2 regions of the Streptomyces sp. NPDC052236 genome follow, and region 1 is predicted to be linked to the other one. Evidence: riboswitches for the same ligand, from Rfam matches in the RefSeq annotation. Region 1 holds a riboswitch; the other holds the start of a gene.
What was found. Region 1 has a riboswitch for thiamine pyrophosphate ahead of ACIHCQ_RS12065 (thiamine ABC transporter substrate binding subunit). Riboswitches for the same ligand answer to the same signal wherever they lie in the genome.
Positions count from the first base shown of each region.

Region 2: it holds a riboswitch for thiamine pyrophosphate, as region 1 does, so the genes downstream of both, thiC (phosphomethylpyrimidine synthase ThiC) here and ACIHCQ_RS12065 (thiamine ABC transporter substrate binding subunit) in region 1, are expected to answer to the same signal.

Region 1 is NZ_JBIUBL010000005.1:331,718-337,378, forward strand. It holds gene pyrH (UMP kinase) at 16-801, shown strand; gene frr (ribosome recycling factor) at 911-1,468, shown strand; gene ACIHCQ_RS12055 (phosphatidate cytidylyltransferase) at 1,468-2,607, shown strand; gene rlmN (23S rRNA (adenine(2503)-C(2))-methyltransferase RlmN) at 2,765-3,877, shown strand; TPP riboswitch at 3,899-4,004, shown strand; gene ACIHCQ_RS12065 (thiamine ABC transporter substrate binding subunit) at 4,074-5,177, shown strand; gene ACIHCQ_RS12070 (ABC transporter permease) at 5,216-5,661, shown strand, end outside.
Region 2 is NZ_JBIUBL010000001.1:634,396-640,056, reverse strand. It holds gene ACIHCQ_RS03060 (metallophosphoesterase) at 1-237, shown strand, start outside; gene ACIHCQ_RS03055 (hypothetical protein) at 386-1,213, shown strand; gene thiC (phosphomethylpyrimidine synthase ThiC) at 1,268-3,106, opposite strand; TPP riboswitch at 3,099-3,240, opposite strand; gene ACIHCQ_RS03045 (YibE/F family protein) at 3,312-4,694, shown strand; gene ACIHCQ_RS03040 (SsgA family sporulation/cell division regulator) at 4,698-5,159, opposite strand; gene ACIHCQ_RS03035 (IclR family transcriptional regulator) at 5,281-5,661, opposite strand, start outside.

The DNA of each region.
Region 1 (5,661 bases):
CACGAGGAGATCTCCATGAACAAGCGCGCGGACGGCAGCACGGCTGCCGACGACAAGAGCGACGACCACGACGACAAGAAGTCCGGCCGCTTCATGCTGAAGCTGTCCGGTGAGGCCTTCGCCGGCGGCGGGGCGCTCGGCGTCGACCCCGACGTCGTACACGCCATCGCGCGGGAGATCGCCGCGGTTGTCCGGGACGGCGCGGAGATCGCGGTCGTCATCGGCGGCGGCAACTTCTTCCGCGGAGCCGAGCTTCAGCAGCGCGGGATGGACCGGGCCCGCTCCGACTACATGGGCATGCTCGGCACGGTGATGAACTGCCTCGCGCTCCAGGACTTCCTGGAGAAGGAGGGCATCGACTCACGCGTCCAGACCGCCATCACCATGGGGCAGGTCGCGGAGCCGTACATTCCGCTGCGTGCGGTACGCCACCTGGAGAAGGGCCGCGTCGTCATCTTCGGCGCCGGTATGGGCATGCCGTACTTCTCCACCGACACCACCGCCGCGCAGCGTGCCCTGGAGATCGACGCCGAGGCTCTGCTGCTGGGCAAGAACGGCGTCGACGGGGTGTACGACTCCGACCCCAAGACCAACCCCGACGCGGTGAAGTTCGACGCGCTGGAGTACAGCGAGGTGCTCGCCCGCAACCTCAAGGTCGCCGACGCCACCGCCATCACCCTCTGCCGCGACAACGACCTCCCGATCCTCGTCTTCGAACTGCTCAACGCAGGCAATATCGCCAGGGCCGTCCGGGGTGAGAAGATCGGCACTCTTGTGAGCGACCAGGGCACCCGGGCCTGAATCGGGGATGGACAAAGTCCTGCCGGTCGGACACCGTGCAGGAAAGACGCGACGCAGGTTCCGCCGGCCCCGCTTCAGCCGGGCCACTCAAGACACGCAGGAGCAAGTGGTGATCGAAGAGACCCTCCTCGAGGCCGAGGAGAAGATGGAGAAGGCCGTCCTGGTCGCGAAGGATGACTTCGCAGCGATTCGTACCGGACGTGCTCACCCGGCGATGTTCAACAAGATCGTCGCGGACTACTACGGTGCGCTGACCCCGATCAACCAGCTGGCCTCGTTCTCGGTTCCCGAGCCGCGGATGTGCGTGGTGACCCCGTTCGACAAGAGCGCTCTGCGCAATATCGAGCAGGCGATCCGCGACTCCGACCTCGGCGTCAACCCGAGCAATGACGGCAATATCATCCGGGTGGTGTTCCCGGAGCTCACGCAGGACCGCCGCAAGGAGTACATCAAGGTCGCCAAGACCAAGGCCGAGGACTCCAAGATCTCGATCCGCGCCGTGCGCCGCAAGGCCAAGGAGAGCATCGACAAGATGATCAAGGACGGCGAGGTCGGCGAGGACGAGGGCCGCCGCGGCGAGAAGGAGCTCGACGACACCACCGCGAAATACGCCGCGCAGGTGGACGAGCTGCTCAAGCACAAGGAAGCCGAGCTGCTCGAGGTCTGATGAACGACTCTTCCTGGGGTGCCCCGCCGCGAGCCGGTTACGTCGGGGAACAGCTGCCTCCCGATCAGCGGGCCACCCCGGCGGGTCCGGCATATGATGAGCAGGACATACAGCACACTCGGCCCATGTCCGTCGTGCCGGGCGCCGCGCCGGGTTTTCCCGGCGCCGGCGGCGAGGCCGCGGGCAGAGCGGCCGACGGCCGTGCCGACGGTGACGACCGAGACCGGGGGGCTGCTCGGCTGAGCGGCCCCCTGTTCCGCGACGAGATGCCGCAGGAGCCCATGCCCACCCCGCCGCCGGCGGCACCCGAGCCGCCGAAGAAGAAGCGGGCCGGCCGTGATCTGCGGGCGGCCATAGGGGTGGGTCTCGGACTCGGCGCGATGCTGGCCGTGTCCCTCTTCATCGTCGAGGCCGTGTTCGTCGGCGTCGTCGCGGTCGCCGTGATGGTCGGCCTGTGGGAACTCACCTCGCGCCTCGAAGAACGCAAGCAGATCAAGGCGCCGCTGGTGCCGCTCGCCATCGGCGGCGCGGCGATGGTCGTGGCCGGTTATGTGAGCGGTGCGGACGGCGCGTTCGTCGCCATGGCGCTCACGGCGCTGGCGGTGCTCGCCTGGCGGATGACCGAACCGCCCGAGGGCTACCTGAGGGACGTCACGGCGGGCGTCTTCGCGGCCTTCTACGTGCCCTTCCTGGCGACGTTCGTCGTGATGATGCTCACCGCGGACGACGGTGCGCTGCGGGTGCTCATGTTCCTGGTACTCACCGTGGTCAGCGACACCGGCGCGTACGCCGTCGGCTGGCGGCTGGGCACGCACAAGCTCGCGCCGCGCATCAGCCCCGGGAAGACCCGCGAGGGCCTGGCGGGCGCGGTGGCGTTCGCCATGGCCGGGGGCGCGCTGTTCATGCAGTTCGTCATCGACGACGGCGTGTGGTGGCAGGGCCTCATCCTGGGCTTCGCGGTCGCGACCACCGCGACGCTCGGCGACCTGGGCGAGTCGATGATCAAGCGCGACCTCGGCATCAAGGACATGGGCACGCTGCTGCCGGGGCACGGCGGCATCATGGACCGGCTGGATTCGCTGCTGCCGACCGCTCCCGTGGTGTGGCTGTTGCTGGTGATCTTCGTGGGCAGCGGCTGACCGGAGGCGGTTACCCTGGAAGGGCTCGTCGCCGCTGAGCGACGGGCCTTTTCTGCTTCGCGCCTGCTGGGGTGACCCCAACAGGTCTCCTGGCTTCGGCATTGCCACTTTGCCGCTTGCCGATTGCCGCTCTGCCGCTTCTGAGGAGTTACCGCTGATGGCCCCCGCCCCGGGAGAACTGATTTTCGCCGCCCCCCGGGGAGCCAAGATGCCCCCACGGCACCTCGCCGACCTCACCCCCGCCGAGCGCAGGGACGCCGTCGCCGCGATCGGTGAGAAGCCGTTCCGCGCCAAGCAGCTCTCCCAGCACTACTTCGCGCGGTACGCCCACGACCCCGCGCAGTGGACCGACATCCCCGCCGCCGCGCGCGAGAAGCTCGCCGCGGAGCTGCTGCCGGACCTGATGACCGTCGTGCGGCACATCTCCTGCGACGACGACACCACCCGTAAGACCCTGTGGCGGCTGCACGACGGCACACTGGTCGAGTCCGTGCTGATGCGCTACCCGGACCGGGTGACGATGTGCATCTCCTCGCAGGCGGGCTGCGGAATGAACTGCCCCTTCTGCGCCACGGGACAGGCCGGCCTCGACCGCAATCTCTCCACCGCCGAGATCGTGCACCAGATAGTGGACGGCATGCGCGCCCTGCGCGACGGCGAGGTCCCGGGAGGACCCGCCCGCCTGTCCAACATCGTCTTCATGGGGATGGGCGAGCCGCTCGCCAACTACAAGCGGGTCGTCGGCTCCATCCACCGCCTGACCGACCCCGAGCCGGACGGCCTCGGCATCACGCAGCGCGGGATCACCGTCTCCACCGTCGGTCTGGTGCCCGCGATGCACCGCTTCGCCGACGAGGGCTTCAAGTGCCGCCTCGCCGTCTCGCTGCACGCGCCCGACGACGAGCTGCGCGACACCCTCGTCCCCGTCAACACGCGGTGGAAGGTACGGGAGGTGCTGGACGCCGCCTGGGAGTACGAGGCGAAGTCCGGCCGCCGGATCTCCATCGAGTACGCGCTCATCCGCGACATCAACGACCAGGCGTGGCGCGGCGATCTGCTGGGCCGCCTGCTCAAGGGCAAGCGGGTCCACGTCAACCTCATCCCGCTCAACCCGACGCCGGGATCGAAGTGGACGGCCTCGCGCCCCGAGGACGAGAAGGCCTTCGTGGAGGCCATCGCCGCGCACGGCGTGCCGGTCACCGTCCGCGACACCCGTGGCCAGGAGATCGACGGCGCATGCGGCCAGCTCGCCGCGACCGAGCAGCGGTAGTCTGAGCACGAAAGTCTGTATGTAATCCGACAGGGGAGCGCCACAGCGCTGAGAGTGCGACACCCGTCGCAGACCCTCTGAACCTTGCCCAGGTCATTCTGGGTAGGAAGTTCGGTCACCACTCAAGCTGTTGCGCCCTGCTCACTTCCTGTGAGCGGGGCCGCGTCTCTTCCTGGTCACTCCAGGAGGAATTTCAGTGAGCACCACCAAGAAGCTGGCGGTCACCGCCGTCGCCGCCGCGCTGGGCATATCCACGCTCGCCGCCTGCGGCGGGGAGTCCGAGGACTCCGCCGACACCGGTTCCAAGGCCAAGCCCACGTCCAAGACCGTGACGCTCGTCAGTCACGACTCCTTCGCCGCCTCCGCCGCCGTACTGAAGGAGTTCACCCGGCAGACCGGCTACACCGTCCAGGTGCTCAAGAGCGGCGACGCGGGCGCGGCTCTCAACAAGGAGATCCTCACCAAGGGCGCCCCGCAGGGCGATGTCTTCTTCGGCGTCGACAACACCCTGCTCTCGCGGGCGCTCGACAACGGCCTGTTCACGCCGTACGAGGCCAAGGGCCTGGACCGGGTCGCCGACGCGGCGCAGCTCGACAAGGACAAGCACCGGGTCACGCCCGTCGACACCGGTGACATCTGCGTCAACTACGACAAGAAGTACTTCGCCGACCGGAAGCTGGCTCCGCCGCAGTCCTTCGAGGACCTGGTGAAGCCCGCGTACAAGAACCTTCTGGTGACGGAGAACGCCGCGACCTCCTCGCCCGGCCTCGGCTTCCTGCTCGGCTCGGTCGGCAAGTACGGCGACGACGGCTGGCAGGACTACTGGAAGCAGCTGAAGGGCAACGGCGTCAAGGTCGTGGACGGCTGGGAGCAGGCGTACAACGAGGAGTTCTCCGGCTCCGCGGGCGGCAAGAAGACCAAGGGGGACCGGCCCCTGGTCGTCTCGTACGCGTCGAGCCCGCCCGTCGAGGTGCTCTACGCCGAGCCACAGCCGGCCGAGGCGCCCACGGGTGTCGCGACCGGCACCTGCTTCCGGCAGACCGAGTTCGCCGGCCTGCTCAAGGGCGCCAAGAACGAGGCGGGCGGCAAGGCGCTGCTGGACTTCCTGGTCTCCACGAAGTTCCAGGAGGACATGCCGCTGAAGATGTTCGTGAACCCGGTGGTCAAGGACGCGAAGCTGCCCGAGCTGTTCACCAAGCACGGCGTGGTGGTCGACAAGCCCGAGACCGTCGCTCCTGATGAGATCGCCAAGAACCGTGAGCAGTGGGTCCAGTCGTGGTCCTCGCTCGTACTGAAGTAACCACCTCGCTGCGCGGGAATGCGGCGCGGCTCGCGCTGATGGCCGGGCCCGTCGCGTTCTTCGCGGTCTTCTTCGCCTATCCCGTCGCCGCGATTGTCGGCCGTGGCCTGCGGATCGACGGAGTGTGGCAGTTCGGCCGGATCGGTGAGGTGCTCGGGCGCGCCGACATTCTGCGGGTGCTGTGGTTCACCACCTGGCAGGCGCTCGCCTCCACCGGGCTCACGCTGCTGATCGCGCTGCCCGGTGCGTACGTCTTCGCCCGCTTCGCCTTTCCCGGGAAGCGGCTCCTGCGGGCGGCGGTGACGGTTCCGTTCGTGCTGCCCACCGTCGTCGTCGGCACGGCGTTCCTGGCGCTGCTCGGGCGCGGCGGGCTGCTCGACCAGGCGTGGGGCGTGCGGCTGGACACCACCGTGTGGGCGATCCTGCTCGCGCACGTCTTCTTCAACTACGCCGTGGTCGTACGCACGGTGGGCGGCCTGTGGGC
Region 2 (5,661 bases), on a different contig from region 1:
GCCGGGTCCGACGCCGTACGCGAACTGCTCACCGCCTATGGCGGCCGACGCGTCGTGCACGGCCACAGCCCCATCCCGTATTTGCTGGGCGAAGTGGGCACCGAGGACGGCGAGGACGGCGCGCGCCCGGTCGTCGAAGGCCCGCATGTGTACGCCGACGGGCTCGCCATCGCCATGGATGGCGGTGTGACGATGGCCGGAAAACTGCTTGTGGTCGAACTGCCGTTGCATGACTGAGCCGATCCCGGGAAGGCGATTTCCGGAAACCCCCTGTCACCCCGCGCTGTAACAGCTCTACCATCGGCTTATCCGTAGCAGGCTCTCCTCCGTTTCTGCCCAACCGCCCGGTCAATGCGGGCAACCTGGCCCTACGGAGCATCGGGGGATGCACATGAACAGCGCTCCGCACCTGCTGACCGAGGATCGCGCCGAGTACGAGCGAATCCTCGATGACGCGCTGCGCAACGCCCATGACCGTCCGGATCTCGCCGCCGTGGGACAGCGCCTCAATTCCGCGCAACTGCGCACCATGGCCCTGAATGCGACGGCTCTGATAACCAGCGCCGCGTCGGCCGAGTACGAGAACTATGTGAAGGTCCGCGAGGAGCAACGGGCACCCACAGCCGACGCGTCCGTACGCAATTCCGTGCTGGCACCCGCGGTGGGCCAGGCCGGCGGCGATGACGGCGCCGGTTTCGCCGCCGTCATCGCCGTACTGGCACCGGTGCTCGCGGGCACGGCAGCGGCGATCTTTCTGCTGGTCGGCTACATCCTGAAGCTGCTCAACCCCACTCCCTCCTTCGCCGAGACCCTGCTCACCGCGGGCTGGTTCTTCGGTGCCGTCACGGCGGCCGGCATCCTGATCGCCGCGGTCGGGCTGCTGCTCACCGCCCTGCGCAACGGCGCGACCCAGGTTCCTGCCGAGGAGGCCGGGGGCGAGCCGGACGAGGTGGCCCGGGCCAAGGAGGCCTGGCGCCACGCGGTACTGGAGCGTGGCCTGCTGCCCTTCCTGCGGGCGGCGCTGGCCGATCCCAGCGCCGACCCGTCCTCCACCACACCGCCGCGCCATGTGAGCCGTATACCGAAGATCGGCTACAGCGGCCCGGACTACTCCAGCCCGAGCGACGGCTCAACGGCGGGCCAGCGACCCACCTTCACCAGCCCGGACTTCACAAGCCCGGACTTCGGCGGCCCCGAACACCAGCCGGAGTGAGCCGACCGGCCCGGGACTGTCCGGGTCAGCCGGGCTCAGTCCGGTCAGCCGGACTCAGTCCGCGATTGGCAGATAGACCCGGTTTCCCGCCGCGGCGAACTCCTTCGACTTCTCCTCCATGCCCGCTTCGATCTCCTCCTGCGAGCCGCCGTGCTGCCGCCGGATGTCTTGCGAGATCTTCATCGAACAGAATTTTGGACCGCACATCGAGCAGAAGTGCGCGGTCTTCGCCGGCTCGGCCGGGAGCGTCTCGTCGTGGAACTGCCGTGCCGTGTCCGGGTCGAGGGCCAGATTGAACTGGTCCTCCCACCGGAACTCAAATCGCGCGTCTGACAGCGCGTCGTCCCAGTCCTGCGCGCCCGCATGCCCCTTGGCCAGGTCCGCCGCATGCGCCGCGATCTTGTACGTGATGACGCCGGTCTTCACGTCGTCGCGGTCGGGCAGGCCCAAGTGCTCCTTGGGCGTGACGTAGCAGAGCATCGCAGTGCCCCACCAGGCGATCATCGCCGCCCCGATGCCGGAGGTGATGTGGTCATACGCCGGGGCCACGTCCGTGGTGAGCGGGCCGAGCGTATAGAAGGGGGCCTCCTCGCAGATTTCCTGCTGGAGGTCGATGTTCTCCTTGATCTTGTGCATCGGGACGTGACCGGGGCCTTCGATCATCGTCTGTACCTGAAAACGCTTGGCGATCGTGTTGAGTTCCCCCAGCGTGCGCAACTCCGCGAACTGCGCCTCGTCGTTGGCGTCCGCGATCGAGCCCGGCCGTAGGCCGTCGCCGAGGGAGTACGTCACGTCGTACGAGGCGAGGATCTCGCACAGCTCCTCGAAGTTCTCATACAGGAACGACTCCTTGTGGTGCGCCAGGCACCAGGCCGCCATGATCGAGCCGCCGCGCGAGACGATGCCGGTCTTGCGGCGGGCGGTCAGCGGGACGTACCGCAGCAGCACACCCGCGTGGACCGTCATGTAGTCGACGCCCTGCTCGGCCTGTTCGATGACCGTGTCCTTGTAGACGTCCCAGGTCAGCTCCTCGGCCCTGCCGTCGACCTTCTCCAGCGCCTGATAGAGCGGCACGGTGCCGATCGGCACGGGGGAGTTGCGCAGCACCCACTCGCGGGTGGTGTGGATATTGCGGCCGGTGGAGAGGTCCATGACCGTGTCCGCGCCCCACTTGGTGGCCCAGGTCATCTTGTCCACCTCCTCCTCGATGGAGGACGTGACCGCCGAGTTGCCGATGTTGGCATTGACCTTCACCAGGAACCGCTTGCCGATGATCATCGGCTCGATCTCGGGGTGGTTGACGTTGGCGGGCAGTACGGCCCGCCCGGCCGCGATCTCCTCGCGTACGACCTCGGGGGAGACGTTCTCGCGGATCGCGACGTACTCCATCTCCGGGGTGATCTCGCCCCGGCGGGCGTACGCGAGCTGCGTCACCGCCTGCCCCTCGCGCCCCCGGCGGGGCTGGCGCGGGCGGCCGGGGAAGACCGCGTCGAGATTGCGCAGCCCGCCGCGCGGCGAGGTGTGCTTGATCCCGTCGTCCTCGGGGCGGACCGGGCGGCCCGCGTACTCCTCGGTGTCGCCGCGGCCGATGACCCAGTTCTCCCGCAGCGGCGGCAGGCCGCGGCGGACATCGGTCTCGACGGTGGGGTCGGTGTACGGGCCGGACGTGTCGTACAGCGTCACGTCCTTGCCGTTGGTGAGGTGCACCAGTCGCACCGGCACCCGGAGGTCGGGGCGTGAGCCCTCGACGTACCCCTTGTGCCAGCCGATGGACTTCCCGCCAGATCCGCCAGATGCTCCAGATCCACCAGGTTCGCCTGATTGACCCGGTTCACCCAATTCGCGCTCTTCGAGCGGTTCGTGGGCAGGCGTGCGTGCGTCCGATACGGTCATGAGACCTACTCCCTACGCCGGCATTATCCGGTAACAGGTTCGGCGGTCGACGCAGCGGCTTCCGTACGTACATCTGTATGTACGGAGGTCAGCGCCCTCTCAGCCCGGTGCTCCGAGCTCCCGCGTGTGCAAAGGTGCCATTACGCTAGCGTCATTTCTGGCGCGCTGACCAGAGGGCCCCTCTCGTTCTTGCGATGATCGGTCGGTGACCTCATCGCAGCAGACGCCCGAGCCGCACGGCCATACGCACAGCCATGGGCCCGCCGCGCCCGTCTCCCAGCACCTTCGCAGGGTCATCGCGGCCGTGGTGATTCCGTTCGCCGCGGCGGTCGTCGTGGGCCTTCTCGTGCTCTGGCCGGGCGGCGCGCCCGGCCATGAGCGCACCGGTGTCGGTTTCGACCGGCAGACCGAGCAGGGCGAGGTGGTGAAGGTCGAGAAGGTCAACTGCAAGGACGTCAACGCGGCGCAGGTCCCGCCGACCGGCGACACGTCCACGCCCGAGGGCCGCGAGGCGGTCAACGCCCAGCAGGGCAGCTGCAAGAGGGCGACCATCGAGGTCACCAGCGGCAAGGAGAAGGGCCGTACCTTCACCGAGGTCATCCAGCCGGACGCGCCACGGCAGCTGGGCGAGGGCCAGGGCGTGGTGGTGGCGTACGCGCCCGATGCGCCCCGCGATCTCCAGTACTCCGTGACCGATGTGAACCGGAAGCTCCCCATGGCGCTGCTGGCCGGGATCTTCGCGCTGACGGTGGTGCTGGTGGGACGAATGCGCGGCCTGATGGCGCTGGTCGCGCTCGCCATCTCCTTCGCCGTACTGACCCTGTTCATCCTGCCCGCGATCCTGCAAGGCTCGAATCCGCTGGTCGTGGCGGTGATCGGGGCAAGCGCCATCATGCTGATCGCGCTCTACGCCTGCCATGGAATCACCGCGCGCACCTCGGTCGCGGTCCTCGGCACGCTGATCTCACTGCTGCTGATCGGGCTGCTCGGCTCGCTCTTCATCGGCTGGGCGAGCCTGACCGGCAACACCGACGACAACACGGGCCTGATCCACGGCCTGTATCCGGACATCGACATGAGCGGTCTGCTGCTGGCCGGTGTCATCATCGGCTCGCTCGGCGTACTCGACGATGTGACGGTGACCCAGACCTCGGCGGTCTGGGAGCTGCACCAGGCGGACCCGAGCATGGGGCCGCGCGCGCTTTACCGGGCCGCCATCCGGATCGGCCGCGACCATATCGCGTCCGTCGTCAATACCCTCGTACTGGCTTACGCGGGCGCGGCCTTGCCGTTGCTGCTGCTGTTCTCGATCGCGCAGAGCAGTGTGGGGTCGGTGGCCAACAGCGAGCTGGTGGCGGAGGAGATCGTACGGACGCTGGTCGGGTCGATCGGTCTGGTCGCCTCGGTGCCGGTGACGACGGCGCTCGCGGCGCTGGTGGTCTCCGCGGACCGCCCGGGAACCCCTGCAGCGGCGACGCTGGGAACATCCGGTCCGTCGCCCGCGTCTGCCGCGTCGCCCGGATCGCCACCCTCGCCGTCACCGTCACCGTCGCCGGTACGAGGCAGAGGCCGCCGCCGCAAGAAGTAGCGCTCAGCCGGCATTCTCCTCGGCCAGGATGCGCCCGAGCGCCTCCTCCAGACGCGAGTCGAAACGACCGTACGCGCTCTCCTGCCCCAGCGGCACAAGCTCGTCGGTGCGGTCGAGGAACACCAGCAGCGGCGCCGCGCTCGCCCTGAACAGCGCCCGTTCGCGGCCGACCTGAAGCGTGATGCCGACATCGGGCAGCCCCTCGGGCCCGGCAGGCGACGTAGGCGTGCTCGGCACGATCGGCGCGATGCGCACATCGCCCTCCCCGCTCGGCCGATGGATGCCGTCGAACAGCAACTCACGGCCGAAGACCCAGATCAGGGGCGGGTCGCCAGGCAGGTGGAAGGTCATCCGTACCGCGTAGGGCTCACCCGACTGGTACTGGATCTCCACCGGAACCAGGAAGGACAACTCCTCGGAGACGACGAAGCTCATCACGACCCCGGCCTTGACCGACTCTCGCATCATGTACCCCCAGTGAATGAAGCAGTGAAGGGAAATCCGCTCAAGACGGCCAGGAATGATCCCCATGACCCTCTTGACACCATCGTGGTGGAGCCGTTAGAGGATCACAAGGAGTGATTTTTCAGATACTGATAGAGAACGCGAGCGAGCTGAGAACTCCTCCGACTCCCTTGCGCAGCTGCTCGACTGCGGGCAGCAAGCGCTTTTCCTGGTGCAGAGGGAGGGAAATGGCCATCGCCGCAGCACCGGATCCGGCCGTGATCGGGATGGCGGCACAGACCGTGCCGAGCGCGTACTGCTGTCGCTCCACGACCGGTTGCATCCGCTCCATCGAAGCGAGCCGCCCGAGGAGCGTGTGCGGGTCGCGTACGGAGTACGGCGTGACGTCCTGCACCGGGTGACGGTCCAGGTGGTCGCGGCGTGCCCGCTCGTCGAGCTGGCTCAGCAGGCACTGGCCGAGCGCGTGGGCGTGCCCTGTCGCGCGGAAGTCCGCCCACTCCGG